2 regions of the Anaerocolumna sp. AGMB13020 genome follow, and region 1 is predicted to be linked to the other one. Evidence: a T-box and tRNA genes for the amino acid it is inferred to sense, from the RefSeq annotation. Region 1 holds a T-box; the other holds one or more tRNA genes.
What was found. The T-box of region 1 lies ahead of proS (proline--tRNA ligase). A T-box ahead of a tRNA ligase gene usually reads a tRNA of that ligase, here a tRNA-Pro.
Positions count from the first base shown of each region.

Region 2: it encodes a tRNA-Pro, which carries the amino acid that the T-box ahead of proS (proline--tRNA ligase) is inferred to sense. The anticodon was not compared.

Region 1 covers NZ_CP136910.1:3,116,301-3,124,070, reverse strand. Annotated here, with positions in the region: gene proS (proline--tRNA ligase) at 1-1,325, opposite strand, end outside; T-box leader at 1,425-1,626, opposite strand; gene R2R35_RS12705 (AI-2E family transporter) at 1,669-2,715, opposite strand; gene R2R35_RS12700 (cytidylate kinase family protein) at 2,863-3,678, opposite strand; gene R2R35_RS12695 (nitroreductase family protein) at 4,131-4,649, opposite strand; gene R2R35_RS12690 (TM1266 family iron-only hydrogenase system putative regulator) at 4,838-5,092, opposite strand; gene R2R35_RS12685 (response regulator transcription factor) at 5,248-5,937, opposite strand; gene R2R35_RS12680 (sensor histidine kinase) at 5,980-7,506, opposite strand; gene metK (methionine adenosyltransferase) at 7,723-7,770, opposite strand, start outside.
Region 2 covers NZ_CP136910.1:4,008,386-4,016,155, reverse strand. Annotated here, with positions in the region: gene dnaG (DNA primase) at 1-1,212, opposite strand, end outside; gene R2R35_RS16690 (deoxyguanosinetriphosphate triphosphohydrolase) at 1,362-2,408, opposite strand; gene R2R35_RS16685 (SDR family NAD(P)-dependent oxidoreductase) at 2,625-2,777, opposite strand; tRNA gene R2R35_RS16680 (tRNA-Pro) at 3,359-3,433, opposite strand; gene R2R35_RS16675 (epoxyqueuosine reductase QueH) at 3,626-4,273, shown strand; gene R2R35_RS16670 (hypothetical protein) at 4,541-5,221, shown strand; gene R2R35_RS16665 (GNAT family N-acetyltransferase) at 5,365-6,438, opposite strand; gene R2R35_RS16660 (hypothetical protein) at 6,649-6,951, shown strand; gene R2R35_RS16655 (glucosaminidase domain-containing protein) at 7,125-7,770, opposite strand, start outside.

The DNA of each region.
Region 1 (7,770 bases):
GTCTCTTCTTTAATTGTATCCTCACAAGCTTTATCTCCGCACCACATTGCCTTTATGAAACCGGGTTTTGTGGCTACTGCCTCTTTAAAGTCTTCGAACTCAGTTGCCTGATAGGTGTGTGCATCTCTGTGTTCTCTGGCTCTTTCAAGCATTTCTTTCTGGATTACATCAAGTACCTTCTCAACCTCATTCTCAAGGTTATCAAGAGTTACAACGATTTTTTCTCTGGTATCACGGCGTACGATTACAGCCTGATTTTCTTCAATATCCTTCGGTCCGATTTCAATACGAACAGGGATTCCTCTCATCTCCTGCTCACTGAATTTCCAGCCGGGACTCTTATCTGTGTCATCAACCTTTACGCGGAAAGCACCAAGACGTTCTTTCAGTTCAGCTGCTTTTTCGAGTACACCCTCTTTATGCTGGGCAATGGGAACAATCATTACCTGTACAGGTGCAACCCTTGGCGGAAGAACAAGTCCGCTGTTATCTCCATGAACCATGATTACCGCGCCAATCAGTCTGGTGGTCATACCCCAGGAGGTCTGATGCACATACTGAAGCTTGTTGTCTTTGTCGGTATATTGAATATCAAAAGCATGTGCAAATCCATCTCCGAAGTTATGGCTGGTTCCTGATTGAAGCGCCTTGCCATCATGCATTAAAGCTTCAATGGTATAGGTATCCTTTGCACCTGCGAATTTCTCTTTATCTGTTTTCTTTCCTCTGACCATGGGAATGGCAAGAACCTCTTCACAGAAATCTGCATAGAGATTTAGCATCTGTATGGTCCTCTCCTCTGCTTCCTCTGCTGTAGCATGAGCCGTATGTCCCTCCTGCCACAGGAATTCTACTGAACGCAGGAAAGGTCTTGTGGTTTTCTCCCAACGTACAACGGAACACCACTGGTTATATACCTTTGGCAGATCCCTGTAAGACTGAATAATATTGGAGTAATGATCACAGAACAGTGTCTCGGAAGTAGGTCTTACGCACATTCTTTCCTGTAAAGGTTCCAGTCCTCCATGTGTAACCCAGGCAACCTCCGGGGCAAATCCCTCTACATGATCCTTCTCTTTCTGCAGCAGACTCTCGGGTATGAACATAGGCATATAAACATTCTCTACCCCTGTTTCCTTAAATCTTCTGTCCAGTTCCTTCTGAATGTTCTCCCAGATGGCATAGCCGCCGGGTCTTAAAATCATACATCCTCTTACACTGGAATAATCGATTAATTCTGCTTTCTTTACAACATCTGTGTACCACTGGGCAAAATCCTCTTCCATGGAGGTTATTGCTTCTACCAGTTTCTTTTCTTTCGCCATAGCGATTTCTCCTTTCAGAACAATTGTTTATAAACTGACGTTTATAAGGAGGAGACATCTTTATTCTGCAAAAAAGCAATAAAAAAAAGTCCTTCCTCCACAAGGGACCGAAAGACCTCGGCGGTACCACCCTAATTAACTGTAAACAGTTCACTTTAACACCGCTAACGCCGGTTCTACGCTGTATTTTCATACAGTGCTCCAAGGTAGGTTCTATAAAGTTATCCTGAGAATCTCACACCAATCTATTCTCTCTCTGGGAGGATAACAGCTATATACTATTCCTCTTCATTGCTTTGTATTATGATTTTATGCCACCTCACAGCCTTTGTCAACTTCTTTTTTAACTTAATCGGTTCTGTGCTTCCTTCACTACCGTAATGATTATTACCAAACCTACAGGTCCAAGAATAAAGCCCGGAATGCCAAATATTTTGAGTCCTGCATACATGGCCATCATAGTGTATATAGGTTTAATCCCAATACTGTTTCCCAGCAATTTAGGCTCCACTGTCTGCCTCAGGATCTGACAACTTACATAAGCCGTCAGCAGCACTGCCGCAGTTAAAAAATCCTGCTGAAATAAGCTGATAACAGCCCAGGGTATCAGAACCAACCCGCTGCCCAGGATCGGGAAAGCATCCACTACACCTATTCCTATTCCTACAAGCAGTGCATATTTATTTCTAATGAGCAGCATAGCCGCAGTACTTACGATGGAAATTAATATCATCATGATTCCCTGGGTCTTTAGGTATGCAACTCCCATACCAGAAAGTTTTGAAGTAACCAGGTGAATTTCATTGTAATAAGCCGAATTTCTAATCCCGCTTTTATATTTATCCTCATCTTTGATTAAAAGCAGGATACTCACAATCATAATTAATAGAATTCCTACAAAACCTGCTATCCCAATAAGAAGATTAATGCTTCTGGTAGTTATGACAGGCATGATTTTATTTTTTATAATCAGTAGCACTCCATCAAAATTAGTATATATAAAGTTCTGAACAGTCCCTAATTTGATTCCAAAAAACTTATCACATCCTCTGCAAAACTCGTCCAGATATCCGGAAAGTATAGCTAAGTAGATGGGAAAATTCTTAAGCAATGCAACAAACTGCTTAATTAATATATCACACAGATAGAACAGTCCCATACCGGCAAGTGCACCAAACAGGCTTAAGGAAAGAATGCCTCCAAGAAGTTTAGGAAGTCTGGTTTTACGGTTTAAAAATTTTACCAAGGGCAAAAGTCCTGATGCTATCAGGTAAGCCAGAATAAATGGTGCAAAGAGAGGCAGCACATACTCAAGTCCAACATAAACACCAAACACTGTAAGTATGATTATAATGGACATTTTCACCTTGCTGTTGTTTAGAATTTCCATAAGAACCTCCCTTCTTTCCTTGACCGTAAGGATATAATTTAAGACACAAAAAAGCAGATAATATAACAAAGAATTCTTTGTTTTATTATCTGCCGAAATTAAATTTGTATGTTAGGTTATTATTGCATCAATTGCAAAAGAATGGTTTTAATTACATTCCAACTCCGTAATTAAAAAGGGTAAACCTGCTTCTAAGGCAGCTTTTACAGTATCTTCATTTGAAAGTAATGTATACTCTCCTTTTTCTTTCCTTGCGTTAACTTTAATATCCGGTACTTCCTTTAATTTAGAAAATTCAGCGATCTTATCCTTCAAAGAGGTTAAATCTTCCTTGGTTACCTTATCCTTATAAAGAGATTTAGGTGAAAGCAGAATTCTTGTAGTATTAACACATTGTCCGTTGTTATCTGCCATCAGTGCATAATAATTTTTCGCTTCCTTCATTATTACAGAAGCAATAAGCTCCGGTGAAGAATAGGTACTCTCTATAACCAGATTATAATTTGAATAATTAAAATATTCCAGATTATAAATGTCTTTATAGCGCAGATTCTCTGTCTGGGCTCTCTCAAACAGTTTCTCTTTTGCTTCCTCTAAAGTAGCGTACTGTTCTTCCTTCCCTCTATTATCATGCATAACTCTCTCTGCCGCTATATTTAAATCTACCGCCAGAAATACCTTAAAAGATTTTCCCACAAAGTGCCAGGCCAGCCTGGAATCGAAAATAATGTTCTTATCCGGGTTCTCTCTGGATATTGCAGCAGTTGCATCATCTATCATATTGTCATACTTATGGTCACTGCACATTAACTGGTTCATCTCTAGGGTCGTCATGTTCATCTGTCTCGCCAGTTCTCTTTGAACCTTCCCTGTGGAATAAATCTCAAAACCGAACTTGTCCTCCAATATCTTGCAGATTGTGGATTTTCCGCTTCCAAGATTTCCCGTTATCGTGATATGCATAGTGTCCTCCTAATCGTTAACCAAACATTTTTAAAAATTTGTGGTTATCATTATAACACGGTATGTCACGCAAGTAAAGGCTCTGTTAAGAACACCATCAAAATAAGAATAAATAATTTTAAATGTTTTATCCATTGTCCATAGAACCATGATAAAGATAGAATAAATAATATCACAATAACAACCAAAGTGCTGAAAGAGAGGTACAATGAACAGAATCACTAACATCAACAACATCTCAAAAGATTTTATAGACGACCCGGAATTTGATTCACCAATGAATACCCTCTGGTTAGGACATGCCGCAGGCTGTGAAAAGATCTGATCCTAATCTCTAAGACTTAACGGGTATATGGATACCATAAGTCTCCCTATACCCGTTTTATATATTGGAATCAAACTTTATTTCATAAAGTTTCTAGAGAATAATTCCTATGCTTAGAAAGTATTCTCTAGAATTGCTCTCTTCTAATCTTAGTCATAGGGAGTTTTTCCTCCTCGTGAGGAGCTCTTGCTTCCGCTGGGTATCCAAGTGCAATAATGCACTCCACTCCATAACCTTCTGGTATCTTAAGCAACTCTTTTATATAGTCCTCCGCCGTAACACCTTCCTCTTTACTGCGATTTCTTATTTGTACCCAACAGGAACCAAGCCCCTTTGCATGAGCTTCAAGCTGCAGGATAGCTGCCAGAATCGAGGTATCCTCAACCCATACGTCCGAAAGTGTAGTATCAGCTGTTACCACCACAGCTGTATCCGCTCCTCCGATAAGCGCTGACTGCGCACCTCTGCAGCGGCTTAGGGAACTTAAGGTATCCTTGTCTCTTACCACTACAAGTTCCCAAGGCCTAATACTTCGGGAAGAGGGTGCCATTAAGGCCCCTTTTAATATTTCCTCTAATACTGCTTCCTCCAAGTTCTTTTCCGTAAACTTTCGGATGCTTCGTCTTGTTTTTAAGATATCATACATATTGAATTCCCTCCTGCCTCAGACTTGTAAAAGCTACTCCCATAGATAAATAATACAGAAGTATCTATTGGTGTCAGCATCTCATATTAAGCTTCTTCCACACTAACTCAAATTCCCACTCTGGCATACTTTAATTCTAAGAGGATAACCTATGCATCCTCAATCTGCCTGTCGTACCAAGCCTTTTATTAATTGGTTCCCGTTTTTGAATATACTGTCTTAGCGCTGATTCCTTCCAACATGCCGAGCTTGCCGGACAGAGAATTAATCGTATTGCTGTCTGATTCTACTACAATGCTGATAATATTTACACCATGTTCTTTAATCGGCAGTCCCATTCTGCCCACAATAAATTTCCCATATTCATGAAGAATATGATTTACCTCCTCTACCTTTTCAAGATTCTCTACAATAATACCAACTAAAGCAATCCTGGTCTCCATACTCGCTCCCTCTTCCTGATACATATATTCTTTTTTCTGAAAGACACATCGTGTAGATTCCCCTAACACTGGAGGAATTCAATGTGGCTTGGCTTTGGACCTGTTTAAAACCTGCCGGTCCCATTGCTCATTTTTTATACCATTTTCGGTTCTAATTACACTTTAAAACGGTAACCCACACCCCATATCGTCTCAATATACTGTGGCTTTGAGGTGTTAAATTCAATCTTTTCTCTGATTTTCTTGATATGCACCGTAACTGTAGCAATATCACCAATGGAGTCCATATCCCAGATTTCCTGGAATAGCTCTTCTTTCGTATATACGCGATTGGGGTTCTCCGCTAAAAAGGTTAAAAGGTCGAACTCTTTTGTGGTAAAATTCTTCTCTTCACTATTAACGTATACTCGTCTGGCCGTCTTGTCAATCTTAATTCCCCTGATTTCAATAATCTCATTTTCTCTGACACTTTCACCGATTAGTCTTTCATAACGTGCCAGGTGCGCCTTTACTCTGGCTACCAGCTCGCTGGGACTAAAGGGTTTTGTGATATAGTCATCAGCGCCCATTCCTAAGCCCCTGATCTTATCGATATCCTCTTTTTTCGCTGATACCATAAAGATAGGTATATTTTTTGCACTTCGGATAGACTTACAGATCTCAAAACCATCAAGTCCCGGAAGCATCAGATCCAGAATTATCAGATCAAAATCTTCATTCAGTGCTCTTTCAAGTCCCTGATCACCTGTGTTTTCTATATCCACCTCAAAACCGCTGAGCTCCAGATAATCCTTCTCCAGCTCTGCAATTGCCATTTCATCTTCTACAATTAATATTCTGCTCATAGTATCCTCCATTCCAAATTCTTTATTTTATATAATTAAATGTTAACCTTCGTTGATAGACTGTTCCTGTTCTGGACATTCCTTGCATTTCTTTAAGGAGAAAAATATGGCGGTACCTTTTTCTTCATCACTTTCCGCCCATATAGTCCCCATATGATCTTCTATGATTTTCTTGGCAATGGCAAGTCCCAATCCGGTTCCGCCTTTGGTGGAATTTCTGGAGGCATCTGCCCTGTAGAACCGCTCAAATACATAAGGAAGGTCTTTCTTTGGAATCCCCACACCATTATCTTCGATGCAGATTACCACATCCTCCGGTCGGTTAAAACTGCCGCCCTCCATAATTCGTATCATGATACGTCCATTTTTTCGATTCATATATTTTACGGAATTTCCAACGATATTATTAACCACACGTTTCAGCTGCTCTGCATCTACATTAACCTTGGTGTCTTTATCCGTATCATTATGATATTCCACTTCTATATTCTTAACCTCCAGATCCAGGTTAATCTCACCGAAGCAGTCCTCAAAATAATCGCCAAGGTTAAGACAGGAGAAGGTATACGGCATGGTATTACAGTCAATTTTAGAGTAAAAAGACAGTTCATCTACCAGGGCAGATAAATCGTTAGCCTTTGTGTAAATTGTCTTAAGATATTTCTCCTGCTTCTCCTTCGTATCTGCAACTCCGTCCATAATCCCTTCCGCATAACCTTTGATTGCAGTTATAGGCGTCCTCAGATCGTGAGAAATATTACTGATTAATTCTTTCATTTCCTGCTCATAACGAAGCCTTACATCTATCAGCTCTTTGAGACGTATTCTCATCTCCTCGAAGTCCACACAGAGCCTTCCGATTTCATCCTCCGGATCACCTTCGATGGAATAATCCAGATTGCCTTCCTTCATGGCATTGGTTGCAGCATGAAGTGTATTAATTGGTATTATAACACTTCGGTAAATCCATATTATCAACACTGATGCTGTTAATATTATAATTGAAATAAGTGAAAGGAGAAGCTGTATGGCGGAAGCCTTAATCTGAGGAATCAAAGTATCCAGCTCCGTAATGATTATGACGCTTCCTTCGGTACCGTCACTAAAGTGGAAATCCTGCTGCTTTAAGAGAAAAGGATATTGCCCGTCCACATAAAGTCCGCCTTCCACTGTTCCGGTATACTTACCAAATTTCGGAATACTGTTTTGTATTTTTTCGAATTTTGTTGTATTTCCGCTGTATAGAAAGGTATCCTCCTTACGTATAACAAGATAGGAATACTTTCCGGTAAGTTCCTTCTCCAGATAGTTCACATATTCATTGTCTTCAAATTTATCCGGATTCTTAGCTGCCATTAAAACAATTTCATTGTATACACCTTTTGTAAGTCTGCTTAAGAGCTGTACGGGGTTTGATATGGCTGTGATAGAATCTGTTTTCACATCATAGACCTGTTTAATCTCATTGTTCTGATATCCGATTATAATACTAATGGACAAGCAAACCAGCAAAAGAGGTATCGTAGTTATAATAAGAAAGGCCGTAAACAGCCTGCTCTTTAATTTCAATTCAGGAACCTCCTATTCTTCTTGTGCAAAAAGCAGGTGATTCAATCATAATTGTATTCACAGAATCTTCCATGCTTCTATAGGTTATTATACCATAAGCCTCCGGCTTCTACACTGAAAATAACTATGAGTTTTCTAAATATTTTATAAAAAAAGAAGGCTCGCCATAAATGGAAAACCTTCTGATTGTACAACTTATATCAACTTAATAAAACCTTATTTCTTATAGCTGCTTAATATCTCTGCTTTATCTGTCTTCTCCCA
Region 2 (7,770 bases), 890 kb from region 1:
ATAAATATTTCTCTCGATTTCCTCGGTAAACTGCAGCATTTTCTTTGCTGTTTCATTAAAGAATTTTGTCTTCTGCTCCGGGTCATTCATGTCAAAATCCCGTTCGGTTACTTCCACTTCAAAGAGAAAGGAATTTTTGGCCGTTTCTATACGCTTTTGGAACTCCTCGGCACCCAGGGCTTTGATAAATTCATCCGGGTCTTTATACGGCTTCATATCAATGACCTTTACCGTTAAGCCCGCTTCTTTCAGGATGGGTATTGCTCTTAAGGCCGCCTTGGTACCAGCCGCATCACTGTCATACGTTAACAGCACTTCTCCGGTATATCGCTTGATAAGGTTCGCCTGTAACCCCGTAAATGCAGTTCCAAGTGATGCCACTGCATTGGTAAACCCAGCCTGATGAAGTGCAATAACATCCATATAACCTTCACAGATAAGAAAATTTGATTTTCTTGAGGTTCGTGCAAAATTCAGACCATACAGGTTTCTGCTCTTATCAAAGAGTTTGGTCTCCGGTGAATTCAAATACTTGGGAAGTCCATCCCCCATTACACGTCCGCCAAATCCGATAACCCGGTTATTTGCATCCATAATGGGAAACATGACTCTGTTCCAGAATTTGTCGTATACCTTGTGTTTCTCATCAAAGCTTACAAGTCCTGACTCTCTTAAAACCTCATCCTCATAACCCAAATGTTTTAAATACTTGTAAATATCATCTGCTGTCTGGTTGGAGTATCCAAGTCCGAATTTCTTTATGGTATCCTCCGATAACTGCCGGTTTACCAGATAATCCATGGCAGCTTGTCCTCTTTGAGATTTTAATTGAAAGTAATAATACTTGGCGGCTTCTTTGTTTATTTCCAACAGTCTGGCCTTTAAGCCTGCCTGGCGTCTGGCTTCTTCACTGATTTCAGCTTCCGGCAGTGTTACTCCGACTCTGCCCGCCAGATACTTTAGAGCTTCTACAAAGGTATAGTTCTCATACTCCATAATAAAGGTAAATACATTGCCTCCTACACCGCAGCCAAAGCAGTGATACATCTGTTTCGAGACACTGACGCTAAAGGAAGGAGATTTCTCACTGTGAAAGGGGCACAGTCCCATATGGCTGCTGCCTTTCCGCTGTAATTTCACATAGGAACTGATTACATCTACTATATCATTCTTCTGTCTTACTTCTTCTACCAGTTCTTCCGGATAAAACATGTCTTCTCCTTTTCCTTTTAAATGTAAATCTATCTATCTTATATTTGCTTCTTTGTAACTTGATTTCTTGTAATCCTGTTTACTAATTATGGTATCTGTCAGGAGAGATTTTAAAGGATTTGACTTCTATCATTTTTATATCTCTTAATTTAATATACACTCCAGAAACGAGGTATCGCAATCTCATTAAATTTAGCCACAGCATAACGGTCCGTCATCCCTGCTATGTAATCGCAGACCGCTCTGGCTTCTTTTTCCTCTTTCATTTTAATCATATTAAAGTACTCCTCGGGCAGAAGTTCAAAATTCTTACTGTAATATTCAAACAGATACTTTAACATAGTCTCTGCCTTTTGCTCTTCCCCTTTGGCTTTTGGATTGGTATATACACTGTAAAACATGTACTTTCTCATACCAAACATAGCTTTTTCTATTTCGGGTGACATTAAGATATCATCCTTGTCCTCACTGCAGCTTACAATATCATGAATTATACGGTTTAACCGCTCTCTGGAACTGTGACCGAGAACATCTGTAAATTCCGTGGGAATATCTTCTTCGGAAATAATATGTCCTCTGATAGCATCATCAATATCATGATTTATATAAGCTATTTTATCAGATAATCTGACTATTTTTCCTTCAAGCGTTTTAGGCACTCCATTGGTCTGATGATTAACAATGCCGTCTCTGACTTCTTTCGTCAAATTGAGCCCTCTGCCGTGATTCTCCAGAAGTTCAACGACACGTATACTCTGCAGATGATGTTCAAACCCTTCCGGGCAGATGGAATTCAATGCTCTCTCCCCGGCATGGCCAAAGGGTGTATGTCCCAGATCATGTCCTAATGCTATTGCTTCCGTCAGATCCTCATTCAGTCTTAAGGCTCTGGCAATGGTTCTTGCATTTTGGGATACCTCAAGGGTATGGGTAAGTCTCGTCCTGTAATGATCCCCTTCCGGAGCAAGAAATACCTGTGTTTTATGCTTTAATCGTCGAAAGGCTTTGGAATGAAGAATCCGGTCTCTGTCCCTTTGATAAATTGGCCTTAGATCACAAGGGTCCTCATACACATCCCTGCCCATAGAATTATCACTAAAGGAGGCATATTTACTCAAAAACTGATGTTCTCTTTGTTCCAGCTTTTCACGCATGCTTAATGTCTTTGCCATTTTTTCTATTTCTGCTTCTTCCATACCTGTTCTCCTTTCTTTCAGATTAATGCTTATATTAATAATATTCCACCAAAACTTCCTGTTTCCTTTTTTTATTTTCAAAATTTTGCTTTTACGGTCGTTCTTAATCCTTATATTCCCAGCCTTTGTCCTTATGATAAATCAATCAATTTTACCATACCATTTAAGCACTTCTGCCACAAAGAGCTGAATATCCTGTTCTGCTTTTAAATCTCCCTAAAAGTCAGGAGGATTTGGATTTGATGTATTCGCTGTAAGTCTGTCCATAATTGCTGTTTTGGCTCCTGCTGCCTGAAAATGCTCTGCCATGCTCCTTCCAATTCCTTTGGCACCTCCGGTTATAAAAACTACTTTGTCTGTGAAATCCATTTATGCCTGCACCTTATCTCATATTTTTACTAAATTTATTTAACTGAATAAATTGTTTGAAGTTATTATACTATAGCTATCTGTACATAAGGTTGATAGCAGATTAGCTTCCAGCTTTCTAAATTTTTGGTTAAATACTGTTATTTATAATGACTTATAAATTTATATTTTCGTCCACATAAAAGTCTTAAACTCCCCTGCCTTTATACGTTTTTCTTCTTTTCCAAATATTAAACATATATGCAAATCTTTTGTATCTAATTCATGTCAATTAACTCTCATGCCTTAAAAGTCACAATATTGTTTAGAAGTCTCCTCTTTGCAATATTCATGCTTAACAATTATGAAAGTGTAACACCACTCCACATAATTTGTCCTTGGTAAAAGCGTCAAAACATATCCCACAAAGCACAGTGTTAAGCCTCACACCATGAGTTTTCAGACTCTCCCTGGATAAGACTAAATTCTGCACAAATGGCATACTATAGCTATAACATACTTGGTACAAAGAAAGAAGCAGCAGGATTAAAATACATCTTCAATCCTACTGCTTCTTATTATATACCGCTTTAAATAAAAAATCGAGGCGACAAGATTTGAACTTGCGACCTCTGCGTCCCTAACACAGCGCTCTAGCCAAGCTGAGCCACGCCTCGATATTTGTTGATGATCAGCTTTTTTATTTTGCTCTTGCGTCTCACAACAATATTATAATATAATATTCTAGAGAAAAAATCAAGTAGAATTTTCATATTTTTTAAAAAAATTTAAAAATTATTATTAAGTACAAAAAAAAGCCCTAAAAACTGCCAAAGACATACAGATTTAGGTGAAAACGGAGGATATCATTGGAAAACATTATAAATTATCAAAAAGAGTTGGAAAAAACTCTATCAAATATAACCGCACAAGGCAGTACCCCCACTCTTCTGCTCCACAGCTGCTGCGCACCCTGCAGCAGTTATTGTCTGGAATACCTGTCAGAGTATTTTCGTATCACCATATATTATTATAATCCTAATATCTCCATAAAAGAGGAATATGACCGCAGAGTAGAAGAACAGAAGCGACTGATTAATGCTCTGCCTGTAAAACATCCCATTTCTTTCCTGGAGGGCAGTTATGAACCGGAACTTTTCTATAAAATTGCCAAAGGCAAGGAAAACCAGCCCGAAGGTGGCGAAAGATGTTTCGGCTGCTATGAACTCCGTCTCAGAGAAGCAGCCAAATGTGCAAAGGAAAATGGATTTGATTACTTTACCACTACCCTCACGATCAGCCCCCACAAAAATGCAGCCAAGCTAAATTCTATCGGTGAAGCTGTAGCTGCCGAATACGGAGCTGTATATCTCCGCTCGGATTTCAAGAAAAAAAATGGTTATAAGCGCTCCATTGAATTATCAAAGGAGTTTGATTTATACAGACAGGATTACTGCGGTTGTGTTTACTCTATGATTCGTTCCAGAGAAGAACACGAGTTAAAAGACAATGAATAAGTTTTAAGTTATTGTTTACAATTAACTGTAATGAAGAATATCCCTTTATAATTCTGCAAATGCTTTATGACATCATTACATGTCAATATCTATGTAGATTATCATGTTTAGGATACTACGTGTATTTATTATACACTGAATATACATATGCACCATTTCATGGTTTTATTGGTTTCCGAAAAACCATGGGTTATGGTAATTCTATTTTTCCATAACTGATTCAGGCAGATAATCCAGTAATAACTGATTAAATAAAGGGAGAAATTTATGAAAAAAATACTTTTTATGTTTTTATTATCAACAGCCTTAATACTGTCTGCCTGTGGTAAAAATACCAATCCAAACAGTATTGACAATAGCTCTAAAAATTCCAGCGGAATAAATGCTACTGCTCAAAATACCGAAAGCTCCGATAAAACAGGCGAAGAGAAAGACACAGAAGAAGGTACCACATCTGAGCTTGAAAATTTAGGCAATGTAAGTGTAGAGAAAGGAGCTTCTGAAGTAGAGCTTACCATACCTGCAACTTATGTTGAAGGCAAAACACAGGACGAGCTTGATCAAATCCGTGAGATGGAAGGTTACAAATCCATAACCTTAAATGACGATGGCAGCGCCACCTATGTTATGTCAAAGGAACAGCACCAATCACTGATGACTAAAATCGCTGCTGCAATTAATGACGCTATGAAGGAAATGATTGGCTCTGAAGAATATCCTAATATTACAGAAGTAAAAGCAAATGATGCATATACGGAATTTATAGTCACAACAAACTCTAAAGACTTAGATATGGGTGAATCTTTCACATATCTTATGTTTTATATGTTTGGTGGAATGTATAATATTTTTAATGGTTCCGGGTCAGATGACATAACGGTAACCTATATAAATGCGGAGACAGGAGAGACTATTTCAACTTCCAATTCATCTGACTTAATACAATAGTAGAATCGTTACACTACAGCTGTAGTGTGACGATTCTACTTTCTTCTATGAAACCTTATTTTAAGTTTTATCCTTAATTTTTATCCTTAATTTCTTCCATTTGCAGCAAAGTCTTAACAAAGTAGAAATTTGCTCAGCTGCTTCTAATCATAGTTAAGCGGCCTGGTCTTCTCAAAAAAATCAGTCCATTCCCGAGAATTAAAATTTGCTCCCAGACCATTGGCTTGCAGGTAGCATATAAATTCCTTTACTCTGTTATAGTCTATTTTTACACCCTTCTGCTTCATGGCTGTCAGATATGCTATTGTCTTTTTAATGTTATTGGATTTCAGATAGCAGTTCAGACACTCCACCCATAATTCATTCTGAGATTTTGATGCTTCTTCTAAATAGATACCCCATTCACACCACTCTGCCTCTGTCAAATCATATAAATTTTCAATAGGAGGATAGGAAGTATAAGAATAATATTCATTTTTGAATTGAAAGCCCAAGGTTTCGGCTAAGGCTCTTGATCCCTTATTTGTTTCAACACATAACCATTCAATTTTTTCATATCCTTTTGCAAAACAATCCTTAATCGTTGCAGACACTACAATTTTAGCCAATCCGTTTTTTCGATATCTTTCATCCGTATTGATACCTATAGCAATTGCCTTCTCGAAGCTACAGTCACTAACAGACCAGCTTACAATTACGTTATCCTTGTAAATGTAATACCCTGTACCATACTTTTCAAAATTCTGAATACTGCCCCATTCCTCTACCCAATTAAGAAGTTTTTCTGCATTTTCATAACCGCTTTGCTTCATTACATTTACATCTATTTTTTCTAATACAAAGCCTTCTTTTAGTATTGCAGTACCTTCTTTATAAGTATCGCGAGACAGAATATATCTGCGTCTTTTATATTTTCTGATATACGGGTTCTTGTGTATGGAGGGTATAATATCGCTCCATTCCGGGGTATCAGGGGTCAGCTGATCCCAGAAATCCAGTTCCTCCACTATCCTTGAATTAAATCCAGCATCCGTTATATCTCCTGCAACCAGGTTGCACTCACTGGTCTGTATTAATACAGCCGTTGGTTTTTCCAGGCTATTAACATAAACTTCACCTGGCATGATATTATGAAGGACCGCAAATACAGATAATTCGTTTTTAGATTTGATGAAAGGTATAACCTTACTATACTCCCTGCTCTGTAGTTTAAACATAATCTCTCCCTTGTGATATTCGTATTATACAATACTTCCGATTCGTATTAGTGCTATTATAATATGTAGGTTTCTGTACTTCAAAGGAATTTATGAGTATAGTTATTTTGTATGATAGAGATTTCGTAAGCAATTTGTCTTATTGCTATGCATTTTACTTTATGATATAAATTATGAAAATAAGAGGTTACATGAAGGGAGAATTTATTTATGGCAAAACATGCAATTACTTCAAAGGTAAATGATGAATTGATCAGATATCAGACGGTAAAGGATTATCTGGACAGCCTGATTAATAATGATACTGAATTGTTATCTGTTGTAAAACATAACAGCGGAAGTTACTCTTTCAGCATAACAATAGATGAAAGAGAACTCTATTTTAAAGCGGCTTTTGGTGAAATCTATGAGAAATGTTTAGATTGTTCCGTTCATCATATTGCTGAACATGCAGAAAAATATATTATATCCTTGCTGCGTCAGAAGATTATTGAGATTACTGGCACTGATTAGTTGATGCTTACATCAATTAGAGTCTCCAATTAGAAATTAACACTGATATACGATAAAATATACTTCAGACAAGGAGCTTCAATCGATAGCTTATTATTCGCGAAAAAGTGATGCTCCTTCTTTACATACTAAACCTGTGTGTTATCCTTATTGCCTCTACTCTAATTAGCATCTTATACTCTTCTTTCATTTACCAGTGCTGTTTTGGTATTTATCCCCACACCCCAACCGGTAGCAGGTTTCCATTTTAACTGTTTCCAGTATAATAACACTGCTGCTCTCGTCTTGGTTCCGTAATCTCCATCCACTATCAGCGGAACATAAGCTTTTATCCCTGCCAGGCATATATTAAGCCTGTATTGCAGCCATACAATGGATAAGAAGTTCGAATCCGGATTTATTGTACCTGTAGGTGGTTTTGTATAAATTACCTGGAGATCATATTTCCATAACTCATTATCCCGTATTAGCCTGATTAGTTTGGACGTATAAGATACATCTGTTGCCCAGCCATCTTCTTTTATAAGGATACAAGATTCACGGTAATCCGTTACTCCTTTCAAATTCCTATATCTGGTGTAATTGAGAAACTCATAATATCCCAGAATGCCTTCCGAGACATTGGCATACTTTCGGAACCTTGCCTTTACTGTATACCAGGTCTTATCCTCTTTCTGTTCTTGGGTGGAATACTCCTTGAAGGAGGTACCGCATGTATTCGTCCATTTCATGCCAAAGTAGTTGTGGCAATCTTTCGCAAGGCCGGATTTCCCCCAATTTGATTCCAGAATTGCCTGGGCAATTGTCATGCTGGGTAAA